DNA from 3 places in the Micromonospora sp. CA-248089 genome. Region 2 is predicted to be linked to each of the others. Evidence: riboswitches for the same ligand, from Rfam matches in the RefSeq annotation. Region 2 holds a riboswitch; each other region holds the start of a gene.
What was found. Region 2 has a riboswitch for cyclic di-AMP ahead of ACQP26_RS10575 (C39 family peptidase). Riboswitches for the same ligand answer to the same signal wherever they lie in the genome.
Positions count from the first base shown of each region.

Region 1: linked by a shared signal. The riboswitch ahead of ACQP26_RS00480 (NlpC/P60 family protein) and the one ahead of ACQP26_RS10575 (C39 family peptidase) in region 2 are both predicted to bind cyclic di-AMP.
Region 3: linked by a shared signal. The riboswitch ahead of ACQP26_RS22925 (coiled-coil domain-containing protein) and the one ahead of ACQP26_RS10575 (C39 family peptidase) in region 2 are both predicted to bind cyclic di-AMP.

Region 1 covers NZ_CP192016.1:96,862-107,007, reverse strand. Annotated here, with positions in the region: gene ACQP26_RS00535 (VOC family protein) at 1-265, shown strand, start outside; gene ACQP26_RS00530 (GNAT family N-acetyltransferase) at 275-781, shown strand; gene ACQP26_RS00525 (dihydrofolate reductase family protein) at 760-1,371, opposite strand; gene ACQP26_RS00520 (hypothetical protein) at 1,449-1,751, shown strand; partial or broken gene ACQP26_RS00515 (helix-turn-helix domain-containing protein) at 1,806-2,110, opposite strand; gene ACQP26_RS00510 (hypothetical protein) at 2,609-2,827, shown strand; tRNA gene ACQP26_RS00505 (tRNA-Gly) at 3,022-3,095, opposite strand; gene ACQP26_RS00500 (zinc metalloprotease) at 3,366-4,358, shown strand; gene ACQP26_RS00495 (pyridoxamine 5'-phosphate oxidase family protein) at 4,426-4,971, opposite strand; gene dcd (dCTP deaminase) at 5,050-5,628, shown strand; gene ACQP26_RS00485 (IS5 family transposase) at 5,788-6,696, shown strand; gene ACQP26_RS00480 (NlpC/P60 family protein) at 6,735-7,766, opposite strand; cyclic di-AMP (ydaO/yuaA leader) riboswitch at 7,780-7,914, opposite strand; gene ACQP26_RS00475 (N-acetylmuramoyl-L-alanine amidase) at 8,153-10,146, shown strand, end outside.
Region 2 covers NZ_CP192016.1:2,197,528-2,207,673, forward strand. Annotated here, with positions in the region: gene ACQP26_RS10550 (uracil-xanthine permease family protein) at 1-1,225, opposite strand, end outside; gene ACQP26_RS10555 (alpha-ketoglutarate-dependent dioxygenase AlkB) at 1,321-1,956, opposite strand; gene ACQP26_RS10560 (polysaccharide pyruvyl transferase family protein) at 1,997-3,322, opposite strand; gene ACQP26_RS10565 (acyltransferase family protein) at 3,482-4,711, shown strand; gene ACQP26_RS10570 (hypothetical protein) at 5,273-6,037, shown strand; cyclic di-AMP (ydaO/yuaA leader) riboswitch at 6,347-6,489, shown strand; gene ACQP26_RS10575 (C39 family peptidase) at 6,683-7,537, shown strand; gene ACQP26_RS10580 (alpha/beta fold hydrolase) at 7,720-8,466, shown strand; gene ACQP26_RS10585 (CDP-glycerol glycerophosphotransferase family protein) at 8,473-10,146, opposite strand, start outside.
Region 3 covers NZ_CP192016.1:4,906,568-4,916,713, forward strand. Annotated here, with positions in the region: gene ACQP26_RS22915 (HelD family protein) at 1-1,031, shown strand, start outside; gene ACQP26_RS22920 (cation diffusion facilitator family transporter) at 1,126-2,040, shown strand; cyclic di-AMP (ydaO/yuaA leader) riboswitch at 2,184-2,314, shown strand; gene ACQP26_RS22925 (coiled-coil domain-containing protein) at 2,319-3,398, shown strand; gene ACQP26_RS22930 (SRPBCC family protein) at 3,423-3,935, opposite strand; gene ACQP26_RS22935 (STAS domain-containing protein) at 3,977-4,336, opposite strand; gene ACQP26_RS22940 (hypothetical protein) at 4,757-5,161, shown strand; gene ACQP26_RS22945 (BON domain-containing protein) at 5,319-5,993, shown strand; gene ACQP26_RS22950 (redoxin domain-containing protein) at 6,053-6,550, shown strand; gene ACQP26_RS22955 (DsbA family protein) at 6,547-7,101, shown strand; partial or broken gene ACQP26_RS22960 (LuxR C-terminal-related transcriptional regulator) at 7,105-9,893, opposite strand; gene ACQP26_RS22965 (hypothetical protein) at 10,046-10,146, shown strand, end outside.

The sequences.
Region 1 (10,146 bases), 2.1 Mb from region 2:
CGGCGAGGTGCCCTTCCCCTCCGTACGCGTCGACGCCGGCACCATCATCGACCTGATCAAGGGCGACCCGAGCGGGTCCAACGTGGACCACTTCTGCCTGGTGGTCGAGCCGGTCGACTGGCAGCGAGTGATCGACTCCGGGGTGTTCACCGTGCTGACCGGCCCGGTCCCGCGCTTCGGGGCGCGCGGCACCGCCACCTCGATCTACGTCAGCGACCCGGACGGCAACACAATCGAACTGCGCTGCTACCCGGCCGGCGCCTAGCCTGAGCCGATGCCGCAGCTGGAACGACTCGCCGCCCACCACGCGCCCGCCGTACTGCGGTTCGAGCGGGAGAACCGGGCCTACTTCGCCCGGTACGTCCCCGACCGGGGCGACGACTTCTTCACCGGGTACGCCGCCCGGCACGCGGCCCTGCTGGACGAGCAGGAACGCGGCACCTGCCACTTCCACGTGCTGGTCGGCGACCACGGCACCGTGCTCGGCCGGTTCAACCTGGTTGACGTCGCAGACGGCAGCGCCGAGCTGGGCTACCGGGTGGCCGAACGCGCCGCCGGGCGCGGGCTCGCGAGTGAAGGAGTACGGCGCGTCTGCGAACTGGCCCGCACCGAGTACGGGCTGCGCCGGCTGGTCGCCTCGGCGGCGCTGGCGAACCCGGCCTCCCTGGCGGTGCTCCGGCGTGCCGGATTCGTACCCGACGGTCCGGTGGTGCTGGCCGCGGAGCCCGGCCTGCGGCACGTGCTCGACCTCCGCGCGCCCTACGCGGCCGCGTCCCCGTAGGTGGGAGCGCCAGCCGGCTCGTACGTCAGCTGGAGCGTCCCGTGGGCGTGGGTGACCGACTCGGTGAGCCGCAGCGCGGTCGGCACCGTGCCGTCGCCGAACAGCCGCTTGCCGGTGCCGAGCAGCACCGGGTACACCCACAGGTTGAGCCGGTCCACGAGACCGGCGCGCAGCAGCGACTGCACCAGGTCCAGGCTGCCGATCACGTGCACCTCGTCGTGGCGGGCCTTCATCTCGGTGACGCGCTCGGCGAGGTCACCGGACACCAGCGACGAGTTCGCCCAGGCCAGCGGCTCGGTGAGGGTACGGCTGACCACGTACTTCGGTACGCCGTTGAGCAGGCCGGTGAAGGGGATCTCCGCGGGCGCCTTCGGCCAGTAGCCGGCGAAGATGTCGTACGTCTTGCGGCCGAGCAGCAGCGCGTCCATGCTGCTCGCCTGCTGGAACATCACCGCGCCGGACGCGTCGTCGAGCAGTGGCATCTGCCATCCGCCGTGGCTGAAGCCGCCCTCGCGGTCCTCGTCGGGCTCGCCGGGCGCCTGCGCCACGCCGTCAACGGTCAGGAACTCGGTCACGATCAGCTTGCCCATGGGTCTGCTCCTCCGGTTTCCGCTCTTTCCCCGTCAGACCCGTCAACGACCCGCAACTCATCGCCGAGGTGTACGTGATGGATTTCGTGGAACTGGTCATCGACGGGCAGATCGACATCGATCGCGACGACCTCGAAGATGCCCTCAACGAGGCTCTCGTCGGGCGCGGCGAGGTGACCGGTGCCGGAACAAGCGAGCACGGCTCGCACCTCGACGTCGACGTCCTTGTGACGGCGGACCGACGAGCCGTCCTGGACGCCGTCTTCGGGGTGCTCGCCGCCTTGAACCTGGGCGACTCGGTGCGGGTCCGGCCCGCCGACGGCCAGACCTGGATCCGCCTGAGCCAGTGGACCCGTTCTACTCGTCCCGGAACAACCTGAAGGGCGCACCCTCGATCTCCGTCACGTAACCGATCACCGCCACCGGGTTCCTCAGTCCAGGATCGCGTGCGCCAGCCGGCGGATCCGGTCCATGGAGGTGCCAGGTCGTTTGGCGGCCGTCGCGAGCAGGGTTATCGCTTCCTGCACGTAGCGCCAGGCGGTGGCCACGCCAATCTCGAAGCCGGCCGCGAGTCGGGTGTGGGGGTAGCCGTTGCGCAGGTGGGCGAGAGCCAGTAGCGCCTGTCGACCGGGGCGAGGCGCCGCCACCGGAATCGGCGCTGCTTGCGGTGTCCGCGGATGCGGCCGGCGAGTGGTTCAGGGTGGCTGGATAACGGAATCGTGACGGGGTAGGACAGCATGGCGAGGCTCCCGGTCGGAGCTTCGAGTCTTGGTCGACAGCTGTCCTACCGGGAGCCTCGCACCCATCGATCACCGGGGTCAGCCCTACTCCCCCCGAGCTGCAAGATCAGTTGGCGGCCCGGCGCAAGCCGAGGCGGGCCGCCGAGGGTGGCCGACCGGCTGCAGAAGCGAGCTAGAGCTCGCAGGTCACGGCTCGGGGTGCTTCTAAAGCGTTCCTTAAGTCTGGGAGGCGATTGCCCTGGTGTGTCCGTTTCGGATGGTAATGGGCGGGTGCGATGAGGCGCTCCTGTCCGGTCGGCCCACTACAGTGCTCAGAGTCCGGAGCACGCGAGATTGCGACCCCAGGTCAAGCTCATCGCGTGGACCCAGTTCCAGGCCCCGGACAACGTGCAGGGTCAACCGACACCGGCACATACGAAAGGCGGGCACCCGGGCGGCTACCCGGGCGCCCGCCGAAGCGCAACACCAATCGCCATCCGTGCGGAAAGGGTCAACGCATGAGGAGCAGGGTACGTCATGCTGCTGCACAGTTGCAGCAGTCGGAGCCGCAGGTTACGCCACGGGAGCGCTCAATTCCGCTCCGCACTCTCGGCTTCCTGGGCATCTCGGCCGCCGTCGGGGTCAGCGCGCAGTACCTTCCCGAGATGGCCACGCCGGTGAGTCTGGCCTTGGCCACGTTTCTCACCTTGGACCGGGTGAACCGGCAGATCCTCTGAGCCAGGACGGCCCTCGCGCCAGTGTCGGTCCGGGGGCCGTCCTGCAGGCCGAACCCACCCGCCGGGGTCAGCGTCGAACCGGTCGGCCATGTCGCTCGGCCGCTCCCGCGACACAGGCCCTATGGCCCGCTTCGGCTCCCTGACAACGCGGAAGCCCTGGTTGGGACTCTCGTCCTGACCAGGGCTTCCATGCGTGGAGCGGGTGACGGGAATCGAACCCGCACTGTCAGCTTGGGAAGCTGATGTTCTGCCATTGAACTACACCCGCAGGCGGCACCACTCTACCTGAAGCCCCCCACCCCCGTGCAGTCAGGTGCCCGCGCGCCACCTCGGCGAGGTGGCGGCATCGGGGGGCGGTTGCCCCCACCGCCTCCCCGAACTGGAGTGGATCAAGCACGCTCCGGAGCCGGCAGGCGCGAAGTTGCACGTCGGAAACGTATGGGCGTTCTCAAATGCGTCGATGGGATGTAACGTCTGCCACACGTTTCCGCACCGGCGTGACACACCCCCTGCCACGCCGTCAGAAAGAGGTGGGCCCATGGGACTTCGTCCCAACCTGCTGACCCGGCGTACCGCCGGTGTCGCGACGTCGACCCTCGCGCTGCTGCTCAGCACCGCCGCCGTCGGCGTCGTCCCCGCTGCTTCGGCCTTCTCGGCCGCCCCGGCCGACGTGTGTGCCGAGCCTGCTGACGCCCACGCCGACGAGCACTCGAACGCGCGCGTCGCCAAGGGTGGCAACGCCAAGCTCGACCCCAACCACCTGACCGCCAAGCAGGTCCAGGACCGGGAGGCCGACCTCGCCGCCGCGCAGCGCGAGCGCGCCAACTTCCGGACCGGCGCCGTCACCCCGCTGGCCACCGTGACGATCCCGGTCGTCGTGCACGTCATCCAGGAGAACAGCACCCGGGCCGGCGGCAACATCACCGACTCGATGATCAACCAGCAGATCACCGTGCTGAACCAGGCGTACGCGGGCTCGACCGGCGGCGCCGCCACCGCCTTCGGGTTCCAGCTCACGAAGATCAACCGGGTGACGAACCCGTCGTGGTACCCGATCGTGCAGGGCTCCTCCGCCGAGCGTTCAATGAAGACGTCGCTGCGTGTGGGCGGCAAGAACACGCTGAACATCTACCTCGGCGAGCTGAGCGACAGCCTGCTGGGCTGGGCGACGTTCCCGAAGCGCACGCTGGACAAGATGGACGGCGTGGTGGTGCTGAACGAGTCGCTGCCCGGCGGCACCGCGACCAACTACAACCAGGGTGACACCGGCACCCACGAGGTCGGCCACTGGCTGAACCTCTACCACACCTTCCAGGGCGGCTGCTCCGGCTCGGGCGACAGCGTCTCCGACACCCCGGCCGAGGCGTCGCCGGCGTACCAGTGCCCGACCGGCCGCGACACCTGCTCGACCGCCGGCAAGGACCCGATCACCAACTTCATGGACTACACGTACGACTCCTGCATGTACCAGTTCACCGCCGGCCAGGCGAGCCGCATGCTCACCGCGTGGAACGCCTACCGCGCAGCCTGACCGTCGTACCGCGTACCGGTGCCGGCCCTGTCCTCGGACGGGCCGGCACCGTTCGTCGTGGGCCGGGTCAGGCGGCCGGGCGGCGGGTGTCGAAGCCGTGCCGGCCCCGCCGGCCCTCGGCGGCGAGCGGGTCGCGCCGGGCCGGCGCGTCGCCGCGCGGATCGAGCCACACCCGCACCTGCGGCGGGGCGGCGCCGGGCTGGGCCACCGGGTCGCGCCGGGTCAGCATCGCCACCTCGACCGTGAACTCGAACAGCCGCCAGTCGCCCCGCGGCGACGCGCGGGCGATCCGGGCCAGCCGCGTCACCGTGGCCGGGTCGGTCACCGGCCGCGCGCGCCCCGCGATGTACGCCTCGTCGTCGCTCTCCTCCGGCGGGAACGAGTGCAGCGCGTAGCGACCGTCGCGTTCGAGGTCGCGGCGCTTCGGTGAGTCGATGACGAAGCACCAGAGCCCGTCGGCGGTGATCACCGGAGAGACCGGATGGACTCGGGGGCCGCCGTCGGCGCGGACCGTGGCGAGGTAGCCGAAGCCCGGCCCGTACTGCTGCATCAGGAGGCGGATCTCGTCGGCGAGGCGGGGCTCGTCGGCGGCGAATTCGGACCAGGAAGCCATGTGGACACTCTATCGAACACGTGTACGAAGATGTAGTGCGACACGCAGGTCACCCATACCGGTCGCTATGGTGTTCCGATGCTGCTCTCCGACCGCGACCTGGTCTCCGAGATCAAGGCCGGCACGCTCGCACTGGAGCCCTTCGAGCCCACGCTGGTGCAGCCGTCGAGCATCGACGTACGCCTGGACCGGCTGTTCCGGGTCTTCAACAACCACCTCTACACGCACATCGACCCGTCGATCCAGCAGGACGACCTGACTTCGATGGTGGAGGTGCCGGAGGGGCAGCCGTTCGTGCTGCACCCGGGCGAGTTCGTGCTCGCCTCCACGCTCGAGGTGATCTCGCTCGGTGACCAGCTCGCCGGCCGGCTGGAGGGCAAGTCGAGCCTGGGGCGGCTGGGGCTGCTGACGCACTCGACCGCCGGCTTCATCGACCCGGGCTTCTCCGGCCACGTCACGCTGGAGCTGTCGAACGTGGCGAACCTGCCGATCACGCTCTGGCCGGGCATGAAGATCGGCCAGCTCTGCATCTTCCGGCTCTCCTCGCCGGCCGAGCACCCGTACGGTTCGGCCGTCTACGGCTCGCGTTACCAGGGGCAGCGCGGACCGACGCCGAGCCGGTCCTGGCAGAACTGGCGTACCTGGCCGACGCGCTGACGGCGCCCGAAGTTGTTAATAAGGGCCCCCTCCTCTACCGGAGGCGTTAAGTGAGTGTTTGAGATTTGGGGTGCGGCGGCGTGTTGGGTTGAGGTGAGGGAAGGCCCTCGGTAGGTCCGGTGGTGTCGAGCCAACCGTTTCCATACCGAGGGCCTTCTGATGACGTTGTACCCGATCACTGTCACGCCGTCCGCGTCGCCCCGCCGTTATCCGTCGCAGCGGGTGCGGCGGGAGCGGGAACGGGCGGTGCGGCGGCGGTATCCCGGTGATCTGACCGATGCGCAGTGGGCGTTGATCGCGCCGCTGGTCACGCCGGTGTCGGTCGGTCGGCGGGGGCGGCCGCCGTCGCATCCGATGCGGGCGATCGTCACGGCGATCTTGTATGTGGCCTGCACCGGTTGTCCGTGGCGGGCCCTGCCGCGGGAGTTCCCGCCCCCGGGGACGGTGTACTGGTGGTTCGCTCGATGGCGCGATGACCACACGTTGATGCGTCTGCACGACCGGTTGCGGGAGCAGTGCCGTACCGCCGCCGGACGGCACGCGCATCCCAGCGCCGGAGCGATCGATTCTCAGTCGGTGCGCGCCGCGGACACCGTGCCCCGACACAGCCGCGGTTTCGACGTGGCGAAGAAGGTCAACGGCCGTAAACGCCACATCGTCGTGGACACCATGGGCCTACTCCTGGCCGTCATGATCACCGGCGCGCACGTCAACGACCGCACCATCGCCCGGGACCTGCTCTGGCGCACCCGGCTGTTCCACCCCCGCCTGCGCCTGCTCTGGGCAGACGGCGGCTACATCGGCACCCTGAGCACCTGGGCCCGCCACGCCCTCGACCTCACCGTGCACCTGGTCCACAAACTCCCCGGACAACACACCTTCGTCGTGCTGCCCCGCCGCTGGGTCGTCGAACGCACCTTCGCCTGGATCAGCAAGAAACGCCGCTGCGTCCGCGACTACGAACGCCTACCGGCCAGCCACGCCGCCTTCGTTACCTGGGCCATGATCCACGTCATGGTCACCCGCCTGGCCCGACACACGAAACCGGCCCAGGCAACCCACACCTGAGCCGGAATCTCAAACACTCACTAAGAGGGGGCCCTTCCTTACACGCGGCCGAAGCTGTTGATGTCGCCGTCGTCGACGCGCTTCATCGTGATGGGCTTGCCGGACTGGGAGGCGTGCACCACCCAGCCGTCACCCACGTACATCGCCACGTGGTGCAGGTCGCTGTAGTAGAAGACGAGGTCACCGGCGCGCAGCTCGGCGCGGCTGATCCGCTTCGTCATCCCGTGCTGCTGGCGTGCGTTGTGCGGCAGCGAGACGCCGCCCTTGGCCCAGGCTGCCATGGTCAGGCCGGAGCAGTCGAAGTGGTCGGGCCCGGCCGCGCCCCAGACATAGATCTTGCCGATCTGGGCGCAGGCGAACTTGACCGCCGCTCCGGCCGCGCCACCGGGGTAGCCGGCCGGGCAGGGTGCCGGGCGCAGCGGACCGCCGCCGCCCTTGCCGTACACCTTGAGCCGCAGCTTCTGCAGCCGGGCGATCTCGGCGTCGATCTGCTTCTTCTTTGCCGCGAGCTGGGCCTCGGTACGGGCCAGCCCGGCGATCATCTCGTCCAGCGGCTTCTTCTTCGCCGCCAGTTCGTCGCGCAGCGCGGCGACGGAGCGCACCTGCTCGTGCTGGCGGTGCGCGAAGCGGTCGAGCAGTTCCAGGCCGTTCACCAGGTCTCCCGGTGAGCGGCTGCCCAGCAGCGCGTTGACGGTGGAGAGGTTGTCGCCCTTGTAGGCGTCGGCGGCGAGCCCGCCGACCTGGCCGAGGGCGGCGTCCACCCGGGCCTGGAGGGGTGCGATCTGCCGGCCGAGGGCGTCGGCCTGCTTGCGCCGCGCGGCGAGCTGCTCGCGTACGGCGTTGACCTGTTCGATGACCGGTTCGAGCTTGTTCCAGTCGCGGTCGATCTGGGCCTCGATCTCGGCGACCGAGGGTTCGGCGTGTGCCGCAGTCGCGCCGCCGGTCAGAACGACGGCGGTGCCGACCAGCGCGGCGAGGGCGGTGGTGAAGCGGGACCAGCGGGAACGCGGCGCGACGCTGGACCGGTCGGTGGACCGGTTCGACGACGGCCGCGGGGCATGGAGTGCCACCGGGCGTCCGTACTCCTTCTTCCGTACCGCCTACCGGGTTAGCTGACGGATTCGGGCGGGAAGGGAGCCGCCCTACCGCATCGCTGCGGATTCACCCCAGGTACCTGGTTCCCCGGCTCGCCCGTGGGCGACTCGGCGGTGTCGGACCGTCACCGACCGGGTTGGACGGTGAGACGTGCGGCCGACGATTCACCAGAGTAGGGACCACCGTTATCGATCCGCAACTTCCAGCGCGGTGACACTCCGTACGCGATGAAGGGCCGCATCCCGGGCGGAGGTGAAGTTTTCTTTCAAGGCTGATTACTCAGTGGAAAGGTATTGACCCTTGCGGGTGTGCGGAGTGAGGGTGGAGACGCAGTGACCCCCATCCCTGTCCAGGAGGTTCGATGCTCCTCTCCGCCCCGCCGTCGGGCAGACGGATACTGCTCGCCGCCGCCGTGGCGACAGCCACCGCGCTGGCGACGACCGGCCCGGTGACCGCCGCGCCGGACACGTCCGCGCCCGCGAGCGACAGGCAACAACAATACGCCGCCGCCGCGGCCGAGTACGGCGTACCGCAGAACGTGCTGCTCGGCGTCTCCTATCTGGAGTCCCGCTGGGACACCCACCCGGGGCAGCCGAGCACCAGCGGCGGCTACGGCCCGATGCACCTGACCGACGCCGCCCACATCCTCGCCACGCCGGGCAGCGCCCACGTCGACGAGGACGAGGACCCGCGCGGCGACGACGCCCGCCCGCTGAAGCTCGACCCGGCCACCGCGGCCGCGCCGAAGCGGGAGACGCCGCTGCCGAGCGCCTCGCTCCAGACGCTCGACGCGGCAGCCGCGCTCACCGGGCTCGACGCGCGCACGCTGCGGACCGACCCGGCCGCGAACATCCGCGGTGGGGCGGCGCTGCTGGCGTCGTACCAGAAGGCTCTGGGTGGGCCGGTCGGTGCCGGCACCGACCCGGCGGCCTGGTACGGCGCGGTGGCCCGGTACTCCGGCGCGGACACCTCCGACGCCGCGGCGGCCTTCGCCGACGAGGTGTACGACCAGCTCGGCCAGGGCGCCAGCCGGACCACCGACGACGGTCAGCGGGTCACGCTCGCCGCCAGCGCAGCGACGCCGGACCGCTTTAGGCTGGCCCGCCTCGGCCTGCGCAACGCACAGCGGCCGGACGGACTGGAGTGCCCCGTCCGGCTCGCCTGCGAGTGGATTCCGGCGCCGTACGAGCAGCTCAGCGACGACCCGGGCGACTACGGCAACCACGACCTGGCCGACCGGCCGAAGCAGCAGAAGATCGAGTACATCGTCATCCACGACACCGAGGGCTACTTCGGCCCGAGCGTCGACCTGGTGAAGCGGGCCGACTACCTGGGCTGGCACTACACGCTGCGCTCGGTGGACGGCTACATCGCCCAGCACATCAAGACCAAGGACGTCGGCTGGCACGCCGGCAACTGGTACGTCAACGCGAAGTCCATCGGCCTGGAGCACGAGGGCTTCGCCGGTCAGGGCACCTGGTACACCGAGGCGATGTACCGCACCTCCGCCAAGCTGGTGCGTCACCTGGCGCTGAAGTTCGGCATCCCGATGGACCGGCAGCACATCATCGGCCACGACAACGTGCCCGGCATCACCGCCGCCAACGTGGGCGGGATGCACTGGGACCCGGGACCGTACTGGGACTGGTCGCACTACTTCGACCTGATGAAGGCGCCGTTCCGCGGCACCGGCACGCCCCGTACCGGCCTGGTCACCATCGACCCGGACTTCGCCACCAACCGGCCGACGTTCACCGGCTGCAACCAGCAGCCGCCCGGCGTCCCGACGCCCCGGCCGCCGGCCGAGCCGTGCCCGTCGCGCGGTTCCTCGTCGGTGATCCTGCGGACTGCGCCGAGCCCGGACGCCCCGCTGGTCAACGACCTCGGGCTGCGCCCGGACGGCACGCCGGACACGATGTACATCTCCGACCACGGCGCCCGCGCCTCCGCCGGCCAGACGTACGCGCTCGCCGGCCGGCAGGGCGACTGGACGGCGATCTGGTACCTCGGCCAGAAGGCCTGGTTCCTCAACCCGGCCTCCGCGCCGACCGCCAAGTGGGCCACCGGCTTCGTGGTGACGCCGCGGCCCGGCAAGGCCACCATCCCGGTGTACGGGCGGGCCTACCCGGAGCAGGCCGCCTACCCGGACACCATCCCGTACCAGACCATCTCGCCGCTGCAGTACACGTTCGCCGCCGGCCAGCGGTACGCGGTGGGCGGGGTGCTGCCCGGCGAGTACTACCGGGCGGTCTCGTTCGACGGTTCGGCACCGGGTGACCGGACCGTGGTCCGCGGCAAGAACCGGTACGTGCAGGTCCAGTTCGGTCACCGGATCATGTTCGTGAACCTGGACGA
Region 2 (10,146 bases):
CGTTGAACGACAGGTCGCCGGCCGTCAACGTGTAGTTGGCGGCCCCGATGATCACCGCCACCGCCGCGGTGAACAGGTTGATCGGGTCATGGAAGTCGACCCGGCTCTCGATCCAGATCCGGGCGCCGAGGATGGCGATCAGGCCGTACAGGGCGGTGGTGGCGCCACCGAGCACGCCGGCCGGGACGGTCAGGATCAGCGCGCCGAACTTCGGGCACAGCCCGAGCAGGATCGCCGTGCCGCCGGCGATCCAGTACGCGGCGGTGGAGTAGACACGGGTCGCCGCCATCACGCCGATGTTCTCCGCGTACGTGGTGGTGCCGGAACCGCCGCCGGAGCCGGCCAGCACCGTGGCGACGCCGTCACCGAGCAGCGCCCGGCCCATGTCGCGGTCCAGGTTGCGGCCGGTCATCGCGGCGACCGCCTTGACGTGCCCGGCGTTCTCCGCGATCAGCACCAGGATCACCGGGATGACCAGCACGACGGCGCGAGCGTCGAAGCTCGGCGTGTGGAACTCGGGGAAACCGACCCAGGCCGCCTGGCGGAGGCCGCTGACCGCCTGCTGGTCGAGGTTGCCGGTGAGCGCGGCGAGCACCCAGCCGACCACCACGCCGACGAGGATCGACAGCCGCGCCACGAAGCCCCGGAACAGCACCGTCGTGAGCAGGATCGCGAGGAGCGTGACCACGGCGATCAGCGGCTGCGCCTTGACGCCGGTGCCGGAGCCGTCGCCGTCCCAGGCCACCGGCGCGAGGTTGAGGCCGATCAGCATGACGATCGCGCCGGTCACCACCGGCGGCATCAGCGCGTCGATCCAGCGGGAACCGGCCACCTGCACCACCACGCCGACGAGCGCCAGCGCGACGCCCGCGACCACGATGCCGCCGAGGGCCGCGCCGATGCCGCCGTCGGTCTTCGCCGCCAGTACCGGCGCGATGAACGCGAACGACGAACCGAGGTACGAGGGCAGCCGGTTGCCGGTGATCAGCAGGAACAGCAGCGTGCCGAGGCCGGAGAAGAGCAGCGTGGTGGCGGGCGGGAACCCGGTGATCAGCGGGACGGTGAAGGTGGCGCCGAACATGGCGACCACGTGCTGCACGCCCACGCCGATGGTGCGCGGCCAGGAGAGCCGCTCGTCGGGCGCGACCACGTCGCCGGGACGTACCTGGCGGCCGTCGCCGTGCAGGGTCCACGGGGACCAGCGGGAGGTGGGGGACTGGGTCATCGGTCGCCCTTCGCGTCATCGGGTGACGGGGGCGTGATCGACCCTGGGAGTTGTTTCTAGCACGTGCCCTGGCCGGATGGGGGCCCGGCCCGGGCTCAAGCGACGCCGGTGGGACGGAACTGGACGCTGACCCGGGGGCCGACCGGCCGGGTGGTCTTCGGCACCGCGTGCTCCCAGGTGCGCTGGCAGGAGCCGCCCATCACCACGAGATCGCCGTGGCCGAGCGGGAACCGCAGGCTGCCGCCGCCCCCGCCGCGGGGGCGCAGCAGCAGCGCGCGCGGGGAACCGAACGACACGATCGCCACCATGGTGTCGGTGTGCGCGGAGCGGCCCAGGGTGTCGCCGTGCCAGGCGACGCTGTCGCGCCCGTCGCGGTACAGGCACATGCCGGCGGTGACGAACGGCTCGCCCAGTTCGGGCGCGTAGTGCCGGGTGAGCGCGTCCCGGGCCGCGGTGAGCACCGGGTGCGGCAGGGGCCGGCCGGCGGCGTACCAGCAGAGCAGCCGGGGTACGTCGACAGCGGTGTCGTACATGGTGCGGCGTTCGGCCCGCCACGGCACGTCGTGGCGCAGCGTGTCGAGCACCTCGTCGGAGCCCCGGACCCAGCCGGGCAGGTGGTCGACCCAGGCGCCCCGGCTCAGCTCGTGCCGGCGCAGCGCCCCGGCGAGCGGGCCCAGGGCCGGGCCCTGCTCGGCCAGGTCGAGCATCGAGGGCTGGTACGCGTCGGACACGTCGCCGATCGTACCGCGCTCTCGAACAGGCGTACGACGGTCAGCGCCGCAGCATCCGGCGGACGGTACCCGGGACGGCCTGCTTGATCCGCTCCCGGAGCTGCTGCGAGCGCAGCGCGTCGATGGTGGCGGTGAGCTTGGCGTTCTCGTCGCGCAGCCGCTCGATGCGGGTCAGCAGTTCGGCCGGCGGGGTGGCGGCGGCGGGCCGGACGGCCGGCGGGAACACCGTCTCGGCGACCTGCCGGTCGAAGCGCGCGGCGCTGTCGCCGTCGGCGAACGAGGTACCGAGGTCGTGCTTGCGCAGGAACGCGGTGATGGTCTCGAAGCGGGCCTTGTGGCCGTCGTTGAGCGCGGTGTAGTCGGCCTCCGCGTAGAGGTCGGCGGCGTCGACGTCGGCCGGCACGTCCCGCATGATCCGGTGCGGGATGCCGAAGTAGCGGGCCAGTTCCAGCGTGCGCGAGTCGTGCGCGAACAGGTAGCCGGGCGTGCCGGCGACGAGCGCGGTGATGGTGCCGTGGATGCGGGTGCCGAACGCGAAGTCGTACCCGGACAGGTGCGACATCCAGGTCCACGGGTCGACGAACATGCGCACCTTGTCCTCGGCGAACAGCGGGTGCGAGGTGTGCAGCGGGATGTCGCTGCTCTGGCCCCGGTGCTCGGGCGCGTCGCCGTAGAGCAGGGTGCCGAGCGTGCGCAGGTCCTGCGGCACGTAGCAGAGGTTCGGGTAGCGCTCCTGGTGGTGGCGGACCACAGCGGCCATCGAGCGGACGTACGGGGAGATGGTGAGCGCGACCTTCGAGTCGGCGGTCAGCTCCGGGCGGTCCTTCTCGAGCCGGAACGTGTCGCCGTGCAGGAACATCGACGGGCAGCCGATCTGCTCCACGTCGGAGAAGCCCAGCGTGTTGAGGTAGCTCTCGGTCACCTCGCCGCGGACGCCGATGCTGTGCGACCGGTCCAGCACGGCCTTGCAGAACGCGCGGACCGGTTCGTCGATCGGGCGTAGGTACTCGCGGTCGCCGTCGACGTTCGTCTGCACGCCGACGCCGAGCACCACCACCGGGATCTTCAGCCGTTCGATCAGCCGGGTCAGCGGCGTGAGCCGGTGGATGAAGCTGCGCCGGAACGCGTTCGCCAGCGGCACCACGAAGACGTCGTGCCGCTCGTTGATCTCGTCGGCGAGACGCGGGTCGGCCGGGGTGCGGGTCGGTGTGATCTCGGCCGTGGAGGTGGCGAGCAGCTTGTGCGCCGCGTGGCTGAAGACCAGGTTGCCGCTGTTGTCGCCGATCCAGTTGCCGGCGAACGTCTCCTCCGGCGTGAGGACGTCGAACGGGCCCTTGCGGGCGCGGAGCAGGATCCGCTGGTGCATCCGGTTTCGCTCACCTTCCGTACGGCACGGCGTCCGGGCGGGAGCCGTGGTGGGGTGCCCGCGCGTGCAGGAACGGAAATCCTATCCGCCGCCCCTGAGAGACCCGGCGGACGTCGGCTCGCCGGGAACGTCCCGGTTCCCCGGGGTAGGGTGCCCGGAATGACCAGCGCGCCGACCGTCACCCGTGCCCCACGACTGCCGTCGCTGACCGGATTGCGGTGGGTAGCCGCGCTGCTCGTCTTCGGCTTCCACGCCGGGACCATGGGCATCGTCGCCGAGCCGCACCTGAAGCCCCTGATCGACAAGGCGTTCAGCCTCGGCCTGTCCGGCGTCGAGTTCTTCTTCATCCTCAGCGGGTTCGTGCTGGTCTGGTCGTACCGGGACGGGGAACGCGCGTGGACGTTCCTGCGCCGCCGGTTCGCCAAGATCTACCCGAACCACGTGGTGACGTTCGTCGCGGCGGTGGCGGTGGCGGCCTGGTTCGCCGACCCGATCGTCCCGTGGGCCGCGATCGCCAACTTCTTCCTGGTCCAGGCGTGGATCCCGCTGGGCGGCTACTTCTACAGCGTCAACAACGTGAGCTGGTCGCTCTCCTGCGAGCTGGCCTTCTACCTGTGCCTGCCGCTCGTGGTGCCGTGGCTGCGCCGGGCCCGTACCGGCGTGCTGCGGACCGTGCTGATCGCGGCGCCGCTGCTCATCCTGGCGCTGTGGCCCGGTCAGCAGCTCGTGCCGGAGGAGCAGCGGTGGTGGTTCACGCAGATCTTCCCGGTGACCCGGTCGCTGGAGTTCTGGATGGGCGTGGCCGCCGCCGAGCTGATGCGCCGGCACCGCTGGCGCGGCCCGAACCTCACCGTCGCCACCGCCGTCTTCGTCACCACCTGGGTCGTCGCCGCGCTGTGGATCCCGGCCGAGTTCTGGGCGGCGCTGCTCGCGGTCGCGTACCTGCTGGTCATCGCCGCCGCGGCGGACGCCGACGTGCGCGGCCGGCCCACCCCCTGGCGGTCCCGCGCCATGGTCTGGCTCGGCGAGGTGTCGTTCGCCTTCTACCTGGTGCACGTGCTGGTCATGGTCACCGTGCTGCGGCTGACCGGGCACTGGGGGAGCGGCCTGCCCGGCTGGCGCGGCCCGCTCGCGGTCCTCGGCTTCCTGGTGGTCACGCTCGCGCTGGCCGCCGCGCTGCACCGCTGGGTGGAGGTGCCGATGATGCGCCTGCTCGGCCCGTCCCGCCGGGCCCGCGCCGCGTCCCGCGTGCGAGCCGCCGCGCCGGCCGTGCCGGCTCCGCGCGGGGCTGCCGACGACGCCGCCACCCCGGCCGCCGACGACGGCGCGACGTCCGTCGCCGGTCCGGGCGAGGGCATCGAGTACGCCGGGCGGCGTCGCCCGGACTGACACGCGCACCCGTCGGCCGGTCGATTCGCGACACGCCGTGCGGCGGTGCGTTCGTGGGGGTTCGGCGGTAATTTGTACCCGTGCTTCCGATCGCGCTCACCTGCCCCGTGTGGTGGGTGGCGCGCTGGACCGCCCGGATGCTCGCCAGTCTCGCCGTGGTCGTCGCCTGTTCGTTCGGCGCCGCCACGCTGCCGTCCGGTGTCGCCGCTGCCGCCCCGGCTCCGGCGGCGGCCGTCCCGGCGTACCCCGTCGCCGGTGCCTCGGCCACCGTGCGGCCGGAGGCCGACCGCGCGGCCGAGCGGCAGGCCCTTCCCGCCGGTGTCCCGGCGCCCGCTCCCGGGCCGTCGGCCCGGCCGCACCGCAGCCGGTCCCGGCCGGCCGGGTCGCCGCGCCGGCCGGCCCGCGGGCCCCGCCCGCCCGCTGATCCGCCCACGGGCCGCGCCCGTTCACCGCACCCACCGAACGTCATCCCCGCACCCGCCCCGGCGGCCCGTTCCACCGGCCCGCCCCGGCGAGGTCGTGCGGGTCCTCCCGTCAGGTTCTTCCCGTGAGGTGCCGACCATGTCGCAGACCGCTCTGTACCACTTCCTCACCGCGGTGCCCGAGGCCGCCGCCATCTGGTCCTTCCTGCTGCTGCTCGCCCTGGGCCTGCTCGCCGCGCTCGTCGCCCGGCCGGAACGCGACCCCGAGCCGGAGGCCGTCCCCGAGCCGGCCGACGCCGACGCCGTCCGCCGCGACGATCTGGTCCGCTACGCCGAGGAGGTGGCGGTGGCCGCCGCCGGGGCCGCCCAGACGGCCCGTCGCCGCCGGGAGCGGTGGCTGGCCGCGCAGGACGAGGCGGACCGGGCCTGGACCGCGTACGACGAGGCGGACGGCGCCGCCCGCCGCCTGGCCGGCGCCGCCGCGCTGGGTGCCCCGCGCACCCCGCGCACCCCTGGCGAGTACGCGGCCCGGGAGCGCTGGCTGCACCACGCCGCCATGACGGCGCACTGGCGGGGCGACCTGACCGCCCGTCAGCTCGCCGACGTGCTGGCGCACCGCAACGGGTGGGATCCGCGCCGGCACCCGGCCGAGCAGGAGATCGTGCTGGCCCGCACGGTCCGGGACGGGCGCCGGGCCGGATGGGAGCGCGCCGCCGCGCGGGAGCGGGCGGCCTGGCGGGACGCGGAACTGGCCGCCGAGGCCGCCCGGACCCTCGCCGCCGAGGCGTACGCGGCAACCGTGGCCCTGCGGCCCGCTCTGCCGTACCGGAGCGCGACGACGAGCGCCCTGCCGGTGCCCGCGGCGGTCCGGAACGCGCGGTGGCGCCCGGCCCGGGTCGGCTGAGGCGACCCGTCTCGACCGAATTGTTACCCGGAATATGGTGAGCCCGGTCACCCGGGCCGCCGAATCGGGCGTGGGGCGCAGAACGGGTCATCGAGTCGCGCAATTGCCGGTCGGCTGCTCGCCGTCTGTCCTGTTTCCGCCGCCGGGTGCCGTCGAAACTGCTTGTCCCATTGAGTGAAGTCAGTAACCGGGTGTTCCGAAATCCGTTACCGCGGATCACGTTTACGCAGGTGGGAGCGCTTGGCATGGGACATACCCACCGGTAGTGTCGGCGCGTCCGATGCGGTAATCGATCGCCGACGGCGACGCCGCACCGACCCGCCTAATCGAGTTCCACGAACCGGGGACCCATGAGCACCATCGGGGTGAATCCGCGAGCCCACGGCCCGCGGTAGGGCGTACTTCCCGCCCGAATCCGTCAGCTAACCCGGTCGGCGGCCACGGAAGGAGTTACCCCTCTTGCCCACCCCTCGATCGTCCCCCCGCCTCCACGGCACCGCGGTGCCCGCGCTCGCCTGACGCGCGACCGGCAACCGCCCCCTGGGCGCCCGGCATCACGGGCGTTCCCGATCCCCCGGCCATCCGGCCCCGCCAGCACGTGTGAGTTCCTCCGCGTGCCGGGCCGGCGTGTGCCGCTCACGCCCCGTGGAGGATTTCGTGAAGCACCACCTGAAGCGTCAGCTGCGACGGATCGTCACCGAACGCCCGTACCAGATCATCGCCGGATCGGCCGCCGCGCTCGTGCTGGCCGCCGGTGCCGGCACCGTCGCCGCCGCCGGTGACGACGCCCCGGTCCAGGAGAACACCGCGGCGGTCGCCGATCTCGGCGCCGCCCGCCTCGGCGAGCAGCCCGCCAGCCGCGGCGAGGCCCGCATCGCCGTACCGCCGGCGTCGCCCAGCGCCTCGGCCGCGCCCAGCGCGTCGGCGAGCGCCTCCCCGTCGGCCAAGGCGGCGGCGGACCCGGACCTCACCCGGAAGGCCAAGCCGAAGCCGCCGTCGAGCAAGTCGCTCGACTACGACTACCAGGCGCAGATCAACTACTTCTACTGCGGCCCGGCCGCCGTGCGCAACGCGCTCAGCGCCGCCGGCATCGAGCGCAGCCAGGACGCGCTCGCCGGCCCGCTCGGCACCACCGAGATGGGCACCAACTCCGCCGAGGACACCACCCGGGTGCTCAACCAGCAGGTCAAGGGCAACCCGTACCGGACCCGCATGATTCCCGGCACCGCCACCCCGGCCCAGATGGACCGGCTCCAGGCCGACGTCGTCGAGGCGATCAGCAACGGCCGCGCGGTCGTCGCGAACGTCGCCGGTACCGCCACCGACACCAACGGCGGCTGGCACTCGTTCCCGGGCGGCCATTACGTCGCCGTGGTCGGCTACAAGGACGACGGCCGGACCGTACGGATCGCCGACTCGGCCGACCCGTCGCTGCCCTCGTACTGGCTCACCACGATCGACCTGGCGCACTGGATCGCCAGCCGCGGCTACTCCGCCTGACCGTCCCACCCCACCCCGGCCCCGCCTCGCCTCGCCCCGTTGATCTTGCAGTTGTGGCCCCGGCATAACGGGTGAGCCGGGCATCCCGGGGGCCGAAACCGCAAGATCGACGGGCTGGTGGGGGCCGGGGGTGGCGGGGTTCGGTCTCGCGTGTGCGGGGCGGGCGGTGGCAGACTGCGCCAATGGGCGATGCGACGGGGAAGCGGCACCTGATTCTCCTGCACGGCGTGGGTGCCACCGGCGAGGTGTGGCTGCCCTGGGCGCCGCTGCTGGAGCGCCGCTGGCCCGGCCGCTGGCTCGCCCCCGACCTCGCCGGTCACGGCTGGTCGCCGCCGCTGCCCGGCTACTCGTTCGAGGCCCTCGCCCAACGCGTGGCCGACGGGCTCGGCCCGGTACGGCTCGGCCCCACCGACCGGCTGGTGCTGCTCGGGCACTCGCTCGGCGGGGTGGTGGCGCTGGCGCTCGCCGCCCGGCAGCGGGCCCTTCCGGTCGACGCGGTGGTGGGGCTCGGCATCAAGGCGGTCTGGTCCCCGGCCGAGCTGGCGAAGTCGCAGGAACTGGCCGCGCGGCCGGTCACCTGGTTCGCCACCCGCGACGAGGCGGCTCGCCGCTACCTGCGGGTGTCAGGGCTCGCCGGGTTGTTCGCCCCGGACCATCCCGTGGTGGAGGCGGGGCTGCGGCGGGAGGACGGCCGCTGGCGGCTCGCCATGGATCCGGCGGCGTTCGCGGTCGGGGAGCCCCGGCTGGCGGCGCTGCTGGCCGCCACCGACGTGCCGGTGCTGCTGGCCCGGGGCGAGCAGGACCCGATGGTGACCGACGCGCAGCTCAAGGAACTGGGTGTGCCGGTGGCCACGCTGCCCGGGCTGGGCCACAACGCGCACGTCGAGGACCCGGCCGCGGTGCTCGCCCTGCTCGACCCGTACCTCTGAGCGGGCCTACACCACGGCGCGCGGCGCCGGGACCGACCATTCGGGTTCCAGCTCGCGGCGGGCGGCGGTGAGGAACGCCTCGGCGTAGCCGTCGGCGGGGAAGTCGCCCAGGTAGCGGGTCCGGGCCGCCCAGCGCTGCGCCGCCTTCGGGTCGGCGTCGAGCAGGTCGGTGAGCACCTCGTCCACGTTGGACATGTCGCGCCGCAGCACGTAGCCGGACGCCGCCAGCGGGAACCGCTCGACGAAGTGCTCGCCGTCGGCGCCAGTGTCGGTGACCGCGTACGGCTTGCCGGAGTAGAGCCAGTCGGAGATGACCCCGGAGACGTCGGAGACCAGCGCGTCGGCGCGGTTGACACATTCGGTGAGCGTCAGCTCGCGGCTCGCGGCGGCGCCGAACAGGTGCGGCCGGCCGGTCCTGGCCCGGTCGGCGGCGAGCAGTTCGGTGAGGCGGGCGAGCTGGCGGGCCGAGGCCGGGTTCTTGCCGGTGTACGGGTGGGCGCGCAGGATCACCGTGGCCCCCCTGTCGATCAGCCGGCGGATCAGCGTCTCGGCCACCGGCAGCGAGCAGTAGTTGGCGTCGGCGTGGTGCCCGGTCCAGGTCGGGGTGTAGAGGACCGTCGGGTGCGCCGACGGGGTGACCGGCTCCCGGCGTACCTCGATGGCCTCGACCTGGGGACGGCCGACCACGACGAACTTGTCGGCGGGGATCTCCACGCCGGCGCGGGCGTACCTGTCGATCGCCGCCTGCCCGGCCACGAAGATCTTGTCGAAGATGGCCGAGACCGGGTTGGCGCTCGGTGCCTTGTCGCTGTCGCCGTGGTGCAGCTGCACGTGGGTGAGCTGGTTGAACCGGATCAGGTGGGCGTTCTTCGCGCCGTGGTTGACGTAGAAGGCGACCCGCAGGCTGGGCACCAGCGCCTCGTCCAGCGCCTTCAGCGTGGGGCAGAGGACCACCGGGGCGCGGGTGGCGGCGGCCACCGCGGGCAGGAGCTCCGGCTCGCGCAGCACCACCACGAACGGGCGGCCGATCCGCTCCAGGTACGGCAGCCACATGGTGACCTGGTACTCCGAGCCGGGCGGCGCGGAGAAGTGCAGCACGAACTCGGGCCGGTGGTGGCGCAGCGCCCGGCCGACCGGTCCACCTCCGGCGGGCGGCCGGAACCGGCGCCGGGCGAGGTCGAGCGCGACCGCCCCGCATCCGGCGCCGACCAGCAGCGCGGCGGCCAGCGCCGTCCAGGCCGGCAGCGTCAGGGCGGCGGCGAGCGCCACCACGGCGAGCAGCACCAGCAGCGCGTCGCCCAGCCGGGCGGCGACCACGGGTGCCCACGTGCGGACCGGGAGGTTCGCCGCGCGGATCTCCAGCGCGCCGGCCTGCCGCAGCGGGCCGACCAGCAGCACCAGGCCGAGCAGCACCAGCGCGGTGGCGGTCAGCGCCGGGTCGAAACCGTCGTCGAGGCGCCGGGCGTAGCCGACCAGGATGCCGGCGGCGACGAGCACCGTCTCGGCGAGACCGTCGGCCGACGGCCGGACGCGGCGCTCCCAGGCGGTGGCGGCGAGCGCGGCCACCGCCAGCGCCAGGCCCCAGCCGGTGGCCCCGGTGAGCGCCACGACGAGGAAGGCCAGCACCGCCAGCCCGGTGGTCAGCACCCGGGCGAGCAGCTTGCGGACCAGGTCACCACG
Region 3 (10,146 bases), 2.7 Mb from region 2:
GCCGGCTGCCGGAGCAGCCCGCGTTCGAGGACGAGATCATCGAGCGGCCGGAGTTCCGGGAGTTCCTCAAGGCGTGGTGGCCCCGGCTGCACCCACGGCACGTGCTGGACTGGCTGGCACGCCCGGACCGGCTGCGCCGCTACGCCGGGGGCGTCCTCTCCTCGGCGGAGATCCGGCTGCTCGCCGACGCGTACCGGAGCCTCGGCACCGAGGGGCTGACGGTGGCCGACATCGCGCTGCTGGACGAGCTGGACGCGCTGCTCGGCAAGCCGGTGCAGCGGGCCCGGCCCAAGCGCGATCCGTACCAGCTCGCCGGTGGCGTGCGCGAGCTGAGCACGTACGCCGACCGGCAGCGTGCCGCCCGCGCGGCGGCGCGGGAGCGTCCGGCCGACTACCGCGACTACGCGCACGTGGTGGTCGACGAGTCGCAGGACGTCTCGCCGATGCAGTGGCGGATGATCGGCCGGCGCGGCCGGCTGGCGTCCTGGACGGTGGTCGGTGACCCGGCGCAGACGGCCTGGACGGGCGATCCGCAGGAGCTGGACCGTGCCCGCGACCAGGCGCTGGGGCGGCGCAAGCGGCACCGCTACGAGTTGACCACCAACTACCGCAACTCGGCGGAGATCTTCGCGGTGGCGGCGGCGGAGATCCGCCGCCTGTACCCGGATCTGCCGCTGCCCGACGCGGTGCGGTCCACGGGCGTGCCGCCGGTGGAGCGTACGGTGCCCGCCGCCGACCTGCCGGCGGCCACGGTCGAGGCGGCCGAGGCGCTGCTCGCGCAGGTGGAGGGCACCGTCGGTGTGATCACGCCGGTGCCGCGCCGGGACGAGGTGGCCGGCTGGCTGGGCGCGCTCGGCACGGGCCGCCTCCAGGTGGTGACCAGCCTCCAGGCCAAGGGCATGGAGTACGACGGCGTGGTGCTGGTGGCGCCGAGCGAGATCCGGGCCGACCCGGGCTCGGGCGTACGCACGCTCTACGTCGCGCTGTCCCGCGCCACCCAGCGCCTCACCACGCTCGATCCGGTGGGGTGAGTGGCCGCGTCGGCGCCACCCACAGTTCACTTGCATACATAGCGATGTGAACATACATTGAGCCTGGCCGGTACGGGGCAGGGAAGGTGTTGGCGTGGGCGCAGGTCATGACCACAGCGGCGCGGTGGCCAACGCGGCACACCGCCACCGGGGCCGCCTCTGGGCCGCCTTCGCGCTGCTCGCCGCCCTCATGGTGGTCGAGGCGGTGGCCGCCTTCACGACCGGATCGCTCGCGCTGCTCTCCGACGCCGGGCACATGTTCACCGACGTCCTCGGCATCGGCATGGCGCTCGCCGCGATCTCCGCCACCCGCCGCGCCGGCACCGACCCGCAGCGCACGTTCGGGCTCTACCGGCTGGAGGTGCTCGCCGCCCTCGCCAACGCCGTACTGCTCGGCGCCGTCGCGGTCTACGTCCTCATCGAGGCGGTACGCCGGTTCGGCGAGCCGCCGGAGGTGCTGGCCGGCCCGATGCTCGTGGTGGCGGTGCTCGGCCTGCTCGCCAACATCGTCGCGTTCGCGCTGCTGCGCGCCGGGTCGAAGGAGAGCATCAACCTGCGCGGGGCGTACCTGGAGGTGCTCGGCGACCTGCTCGGCTCGCTCGGCGTGATCGCCGCCGCGTTGATCATCACGGTCACCGACTGGTGGTGGGCCGACCCGCTCGTCGCCGTCGGCATCGGCGTGTTCATCCTGCCGCGCACCTGGCGGCTCGGCCGGGCCGCGGTCCGCATCCTGGTGCAGGCCGCGCCGGAACACCTCCAGGTCACCGCCGTGCACGACCGGCTGGCCGCCGTGCCGGGTGTGGCCGAGGTGCACGACCTGCACGTCTGGACGCTCACCTCGGGCATGGAGGTGGCCTCGGCGCACCTGACCACCGACCCGGGCGTGGACCCGGCCGGGGTGCTGGCCGCCGCGCGGGCCGCCCTGCACGAGGACTTCTCCATCGATCACGCCACGTTGCAGGTCGAGCCCGGAGCGTCAGCCGGAGTGTGCGGAAAGACCGAGTGGTGATTAGGACAGACTTAAATCACTGTGACTGTTGTAGTCTTATGCCGGTTTTGCCCCGCCTAGTGGCATTGCTCGACGGAGCCGTGCCCGGGCAGCGCCGGTAGTCTCGGTCGCGGCCGCACCCGCGGGCGCCACCGGCCCCGGTGGGGCGGCCGTCGCCTAATCGTCCGCAGGGGCGAGCCGGGGAACCACGTACGTGGGGTGCATCCGCGTCAGCGGTAGGGATCTTCCGTCCCGAACCCGTCAGCTAACCCGGTCGGCGTTGACGGAAGGACGTGTGAATGCCCCCAGTGGCACCTGTACGACGGACGGCCGCCCGGTTGGCGGCCCTGCTCGTCGCGACGCTGGCCCTCGGCGTCGCGACCGTTCCGGTCTCCCCCGCCTCCGCGGCGCCGGCGACCGGCCTGCTCGCCGCCGCACCCGGCGGCGACGACGAGGGCGGCACGCCGGAACTGCGCGCCCAGCTCGACGCGGCCAGCAAGGGCTGGCTGGAGGCGAAAGCCGCGCTGAACCGGTCGGTGACCCGCCAGAAGCAACTGAACGACCAGCTCAAGACCGTCGGCGCCGAGCTGGCCGTACGCGACGCCAAGGTCGGCGAGATCGCCGCGGTGGCGTACCGCAACGGCCGCCTGGGCACCGCCGGGGCGCTGCTCGGCAGCAGCAGCCCGGAGGGCTTCATGGACCGGGCCGCCGCGCTGGAGCAGGTCGCCGCGCACGAGGACCGTACGCTGCGCGACCTGATCACCACCCGGGACGAGGCCACCCGCACCCGTGCCCAGCTCGACGGGGAGATCCGCGAGCAGCGCAAGCAGGTCGCGGTGATGGGCAAGCGCAAGGAGCAGGCCGAGCGCGCCCTGGAGGTCGCCAACGACCGCGCCTCGCGCAGCAGCACCAGCGGCGGTGGCAGCGTCCAGGGCACCTCCAACAAGAACGCGAAGCCGGCGCCACGCAACTCGGACGGCTCCTGGCCGTCGGAGTCGTGCAGCGTCAACGACCCGACCCCGGCGAACGGCTGCATCACCCCGCGCACGTTGCACGCGCTGCAACAGGCAAAGGCGGCGGGCTTCACCCGGTACGTCTCGTGCCATCGACCCAGCGGCTCGGGTGAGCACCCGAAGGGGCGGGCCTGCGACTTCGCCGCGCAGAAGAACGGCTTCGGCGGCGTGGCCAGCGGCGGTGACCGGACGTACGGCAACAACCTGGCCGCGTACTTCGTGCGCAACGCCGACCCGCTCGCCGTGCTCTACGTGATCTGGTTCAAGCAGATCTGGCTGCCCAGCAGCGGGTGGAAGTCGTACAGCGGCGGCAACGGCGACCCGTCCAGCGACCACACCAACCACGTGCACCTGTCGGTGTACTGAGCGCGCCCGGAAGGGGCGGCCGGATCAGGCCGGCCGCCCCTCCAGGGTCGCCCCGAGACGCGCCGCCAGGCCCAGGTGAGCCGCCCGGGCCTGGCGGAACGCGTACCCGAACAGCGGTGCCGGTGCGGTGAGCGTGATCTCCACGTCGATGCGTACCGTGCCGTCCGGCTCGTCGCGCAGGCGGGTGTGGTTGCGGACCGTCGTCGCGGGTTGCTGACGCGCCACGGTGACGACCTCGTCCTCGCCGGCGATCAGCACGTCCGCCTGGTACGTGACCGGGAAGTGCATCGGGCCGAGTTGCAGCCGGTCGGTGATCGCGTAGCTGGCCAGCGCGCCCGGCCGGGCCGGCAGCTTCCGGACCCGGACGATCAGCGGATGCAGCTCGCCCTGGCGACTCAGGTCACCCAGTAGCGCCACCGCTTCGGCCCGGGTGCACCGGGCCTGCACGGTGTAGCTGAAGCTGTCGCTGCTCTGCAAGCGGGCCCCCTCGCCGTCGTGCGTCGCGACGATCGTCCCGTACCGACGCCGGACTGGCAACGGGTAGAAGGTCCCCTGGCAGCAGGGGGTGTGGACGGCGCTCAGGCGCCGGGCAGCACCTCGGGGGTGTCGTCGGCGAACCACGGCTCGGGCGCGCCGAACAGGCCGAGCAGGCCGGTCACCCAGAGCTGCCGGTGCACGAACCGGCTCGGCTCGGTGACCACGAGCTTGACGCCGCTGACCTCGCAGGTCTGGAAGCCCGCGACCATGGCGCTGATGCCGACCGAGTCGATGAACGTGACGAGCCGCATGTTCAGCTCGATTCGCGAGGGACGGCCCTTCGCGAGCACCTCGGCGATCGCTTCCCGCACCTCGTACGCGGTGTCGACGTCGATCTCCCCACGGGGCGCGATCTGGACGACACCACCCGGCCGCACCGACTTCACGATCGACAGGCTCACGCGAGCACCTCCACTCGCCCATGACGGGCGCCTCATCAGTACGCGGGCCGCGACCGAGAGTATTCCTCCAACGGCCCGGTCGCCACCCCCCGGGATGAGCAATTCGCGAACTGGGCACACCTGGGCGTACCCAATCCGGACCTCCGGGTTCCAGTTTCCCCTGTTTGGCGGGTCGCGGCCAACCGTGCGACCGGGCGGGCCCGCCGATCCGCCGACCAGGGTAGCGGGCGCACGCACGTCCCGTCGGCACCGGTCCCGGCGCGTTCGAGTGGTTCGTCCCGTTCGCTGTCCGGCCTGCCCGTGACGCCCGCCTGGTTTGCCGCGCCCGCCCGTGGGGCACTGCCCGAGACAGTGAACCCGCCGGATGGACACCGGAGTCCGAAGTGGCCGCCGGCCTTCGGCACCCGAGGAGGTAGAACGATGTTCGGATCCAACCTGCTGGACCGCCGGGGCAAGGCCGAGCGGGTCGCCGACCAGGCGTGGCAGAACCTGCTCTCCGCCGTCGGTTCCGCCGGTGACAGCGTGCGCGACGCCACCCGGACCGCCCGCCGCAGCTCCTCCGGCCTGGCCGACGACGCCACCGACCTGGTCGGCTCCGCCGCCGAGGAGGCACGCCGCCGGGCCTCCCTCGCCTTCGACGCGCTCGCCGGCCGCCGGCCCGCGCTGCCGTGGACGCTGCTGATCGCGGCGGCGCTGGCGGGCGCGGCGATCGGCTGGGCCGCCGGCACCGCGGCACGCGCCGCCGGCAGCCGGGACCGCGCCGCGGACGAGATCGAGTTCGTGGACGTGGACCGGCCGAACTCCCCGGCCGGCCTGGACGGCTGACCCACGTACGACCCGACGACGGCCGCTCCCGGGACTCCCGGGGGCGGCCGTCGTGCTGCCTCACCCCGGCCGGGTGAGGGCCGCTCACCCGGGACGCGCGCAGGATCGCGGGTGCGGGACACGTGCCCGCGCCGCGATCGACGGGAGGGAGAGCCGGATGGCCACCGACACGATCACCCGTACCGACCGGGACATCCAGTCCGCCGTGCTCGACGAGCTGACCTGGGAGCCGCGGGTCGGCCCGGACGAGATCGGGGTGACCGTCACCGAGGGCGTGGTGACGCTCACCGGCCGGGTGGACAGCTACGCCAAGAAGTGGGCCGCCGAGCGGGCCGCGCACCGCGTCTTCCGGGTCCGCGCCGTCGCCAACGACCTCGCCGTCCGGATCGACACCGCGGCCGGGCGGGAGGATCCGGAGATCGCCGTCGCGGCCGTACGGGCGCTGGAGTGGGACGCTTTCGTGCCGATCGAGGCGTTGCAGGTGACGGTGGCCGACGGCTGGGTCACGCTGCACGGCGAGGTCGAGTGGGAGTACCAGCGGCGGGCCGCCGAACGGTCGGTCGCGCGCCTCACCGGCGTGTGCGGGGTGAGCAACGGCATCGCCGTGCGCCCCGCGGTGCACCCCGACGGCCGTGACCTGGCCGAGCGGATCGTGGACGCGCTGGCCCGCAACCGCGCCACCGAGGCCGAGGAGGTCGACGTGCGGGTGCACGGCGACACGGTGCTGCTGGACGGGCAGGTCCACTCGGCCGTCGAACGCGAGGAGATCGAGCGGGTGGTGTGGAACGCCCCCGGCATCCGGGAGGTGCACAACCACCTCGTCGTGCGCTGACCGGAACCACCCCGCCCGGGTGAGCCCGCCTCACCCGGGCCGGGGCCATGGTGGGAGGCATGAGTGATCCGAACGGGCTGATCACACCGGGCCAGGACGCGCCCCGGTTCACGCTGCCGGCGGCGCCGGACGGGCGCGAGACGGGCCCCGGGCAGTTCCGGGGCCGTCCCGTGGTGCTGGCGTTCTACCCGGCGGACTGGTCACCGGTCTGCGGCGAGCAGATGACCCTGTACCAAGCCGCCCTGCCCGAGCTGGAGCGGTACGACGCGGTGCTGCTGGGCATCTCGGTGGACAGCGTCGACTCGCACCGGGCGTTCGCGGAGAGCCGGGGCATCCGGTTCCCGCTGCTCGCCGACTTCGAGCCCAAGGGTGAGGTGTCGCGCCGGTACGGGGCGTACGCGCCGCGCGGGCAGTCGGACCGGGCACTGGTGGTCGTCGACCCGGACGGCCGGGTGGCCTGGAGTCACCTGTCCCCGCCCGAGGTGAACCCGGGTGTGGACGGCATCCTCGACGCGCTCGAACAGCTGGACGCGGATCGGCGGGTGAGTGCCCGATGACCACACCACTCCAGGTCACCACCGCGCGGCTGCGGATCCCGGTGACCGAACGCGACCACGTCCGCGGGCCGGTGGACGCGCCGGTCACGATCGTCGAGTACGGCGACTTCCAGTGCCGGTTCTGCGGCGCCGCGTACCCGAACCTGGCCGAGGTGCTGCGCCAGCGGGCCGAGGTGGTGCGGCTGGCGTACCGGCACTTCCCGATCACCAACGTCCACCCGTACGCGGAGAGCGCCGCGGAGACCGCCGAGGCCGCCGCGGCGCGGGGCCGGTTCTGGGAGATGTACGACTGGCTCTACCAGCACCAGGACCAGCTCGACCCGGTGCACCTGTCGCTGGGCGTCGAGCAGATCGGCCTGTCGCCGGAGGAGATCGCCGGTGAGGTCGGCCGGCAGGAGTACGCCGACCGGGTCCGGCAGGACTTCGTCGGCGGCATCCGCAGCGGCGTCAACGGCACCCCGACGTTGTTCGTCAACGACGTCCGCCACGACGGCGGCTACGACCTGGCCGAACTGCTCGCCGTGGTCGACGCCGCCGCCGACGAGGGCTGACGGTCAGATCAATCGCAGCTCGCGCGCCCGCCGGACGGCGTCCCGTCGGCGGGTCGCGTCGAGCTTGCGGTAGATGTTGCGCACGTGCGTCTTCACCGTGTTGACCGACAGCGACAGCTCGGCCGCGATCTCCACGTTGGACAGGATGCTCTGCAGGTAGCGCAGGATGGTCAGCTCCCGCTCGGTGAGCGGCTCGTCGAGCACCCGGGCCGGACCGTCGCCGGCCGTGGCCACCGGTTGCGCGTCCACGCCCCGGACCAGCTCGCTCACCGTGGCCCAGTACGCGGTGCCGGAGTCCAGGCGCGCGGCGAGCAGGTCCCGTACCCCCGGGTCGGCCCGGGTGAAGACGCGCCGGAAGCCGTCCGGTTCGGCGAGCGCCAGCACCTCCTCCAGCAGCCGGCCGGCCCGCCGGGCGTCACCGGAGGCATCGGCGAGTGCCGCGTCGAGCAGCCCGGCGCCCAACCGCACCGGCAGCGGCCAGTCCGCCGCGCCGGGCGCGGTCCAGTCGGGCAGCGTCCGCCCGGCCGCGTGGGCGTCACCGGCGCGCAGCCGCAGTCGCGCGGCGGCCAGCGCCGGTGCCGGCCCGTCGCCGGCCGCGTCGAGCAGCGCCCGCGCGCCGTCGACGTCACCGACGACGGCGCGTAGGTGCGCCTCCTCGGCGGTGAGCCACTCGCCCAAATCCGGCCCGGGCGCGACGGTCCGCGCCTCGGCGAGCGTGCGCAGCGCGCCGCCCGGGTCGCCGCCGTCGGCCAGCAGCCCGGCCCGGCAGAGCGCGGTGAGCGCCGCGCCACCCGGTTCCGCGCCGGCCGGCCCGGCGAGCGCCAGGTGGGCCGTGGCCTCCGCCGGCCGGTCCCGCTGCCAGTCCACGAACGCCAGCGCCAGGTACGCGTAGCCGCAGTCGGACCGGGACGACCAGCCCTGGCACGGCGGCATCGCCAGCGCCTCCCGGGCCAGCTCCTCGGCGGCCCGCAACGCGCCCCGGGCCGCCTCCAGCAGCGCCGAGCGGCTGACGCAGAGCAGTTCGGTACGCGGCCGCCCGGCCCGCCGCGCCGCCTCCCGCGCGGCGCCGAACCGGTCCCGGGCAGTGGACAGCTCCCCTCGGCCAGCGCGGCCAGCCCGTGCGCGGCACCGGCCACCGCGCGCACGTCGTCCCGCTCGGCCGTCCCGGCACGCGGCTCGCCGCCATCACCGGCGACGGCACTGCCGGCCTCCGGGCCGCTCGGGGACTCGCCCGCCGCGATGGTGGCCAGCAGGCGGTCGGCGGCCCGGCGTACCTCCTCGTGGTCGCCGTCGAGCCGGGCCAGGCTCAGCTCCACGGCGGCGGCCAGCCGGCCGAACCGGTCGCGACGCGGCGCGGGCAGGTCGCCGGCGTCGGCCAGCGCCCGCCGCAGCTGCACGTCGGCGGCGGCCCGATCCCCGGCGTACGCCCGCTCGGCGGCCGCGGCCAGCGCCAGCTCCGGATCCCGGCGGACCGCTTCGGCGGGCGGCTCGGGTGGGGCCGGTACGGCGGCCGGTTCGTCCGGCGCCAGCTCGGGCCAGCGGGTCACGAGCAGTTCGGTGGCGTCGGCCCACTCACCGGCGAGGAGCGCGTGCCGCAGCGCGTCGGCGGGACGGTCGTGGGCGGCGTACCACCCGGCCGCCCGCCGGTGCAGCTCGCGCACCTCGTCGACGGGCAGCCGGTCCAGCTCGTCCCGGAGCACGTCGGCCAGCAGCGGGTGCGGCCGGTACCACTGCGGGCTGCCGCCGTCCCGGTGGAGAAAACCGCCCTCCCGGGCCGCCTCGGCGAGCAGGTGCCCGGCGTCGGGCCGCCCGGTCAGCGCGGCGGCCAGATCGGCATGGACCGCGACGGCCACCGCCACCCGGCGCAGGACGTCGCGGGTCGCCGGTTCCAGCGGGGCGAGCACCTCGTCCCGCAGGTACGCGGCGACGTCCGGCTGGTCACCGGCGAACCGTTCCACCGCGCGCGCCGGGTCGGCGCCGTCGCCGAGCGCCAGCGCGGCGAAACGCAGCCCGGCCGGCCAGCCGGTGGTGCGCTCGGCCAGCCGGGCCACGGCCGGGACGGGTACCGACACGCCGTGTGCGACGAGCAGGTCGGCCACCTCGTCGGCGGTGAACGCCAGGTCGTCGGCGCCGATCACGGTCAGCTCGCCGGCCAGCCGCCAGCGGTGCAGCGCCAGCGGTGGTTCGCTGCGCGCGCCCGCCACCAGCCGTAGCCGGCCGTCGGTGTGCCGGAGCAGGAACTCCAGCCCGGTCAGAGCGGCCGGGTCGGAGACCCGGTGCAAATCGTCCAGGACCAGCAGGACGTGCCGTTCCCGGGCGGCGAGCGCGGCGGCGAGCGTCTCGAGCTGCTCGGGCCGGGGCGGCCCGTCCGGCACCGGCGGCGGCCCGTCGTCCGGGTCGCCGGCGGCAGCGGTACGCAGGGCCGCCGCGAGATAGCCCCAGAGCCGCCGGACGGTCTCGCCCTCGGCCACCGTCACCCAGGACGCTGCGGGCCCGTCCCGCTCCCCCTGCGCCCAGGTCGACAGCAGCGTCGTCTTGCCCCAGCCGGCCGGCGCGCAGACGAGCGTCACCGGCCCGGACGCGCCCTGTTCCAGCCGGTCCAGCAGCCGGGGACGCAGCAGGACCGGCTCGGGTGGCGCGGGCGGCGTCAACCGGGACGCCAGCAGCGGCGGGCCACCGGACGGCGCACCACCGGCGACATCGGGTGAGTCGAGGCCGAGCAGATCGGGCGTACCGGTGATGTCGCTGGTGCCGCTGCGTGCGGTGACGACCTGGTCTGCCTCCTCCGGCATGCGTCCCTCCCCCCGTCGGTGCGGGCAGCGGTTACCCGCACCGCGCCGGTTCACCCCTTCCGGGCGAACCCCGCTCACCCGGGCGCCGCGCACCCTGTAGTCACGCGGGGCAGGCCGGGACGGGCCGGCGCCCGGGGACGGCGGGAGGTCAGGTGGTGCGGAGCAGACGGCTCGCGGCCGGCGCGCTGGCGCTGGCCGGCGCGCGGGTGCTCGCTCCGGCGGGCGCGCGGATGCTGGCGCGCCACCGGGCACG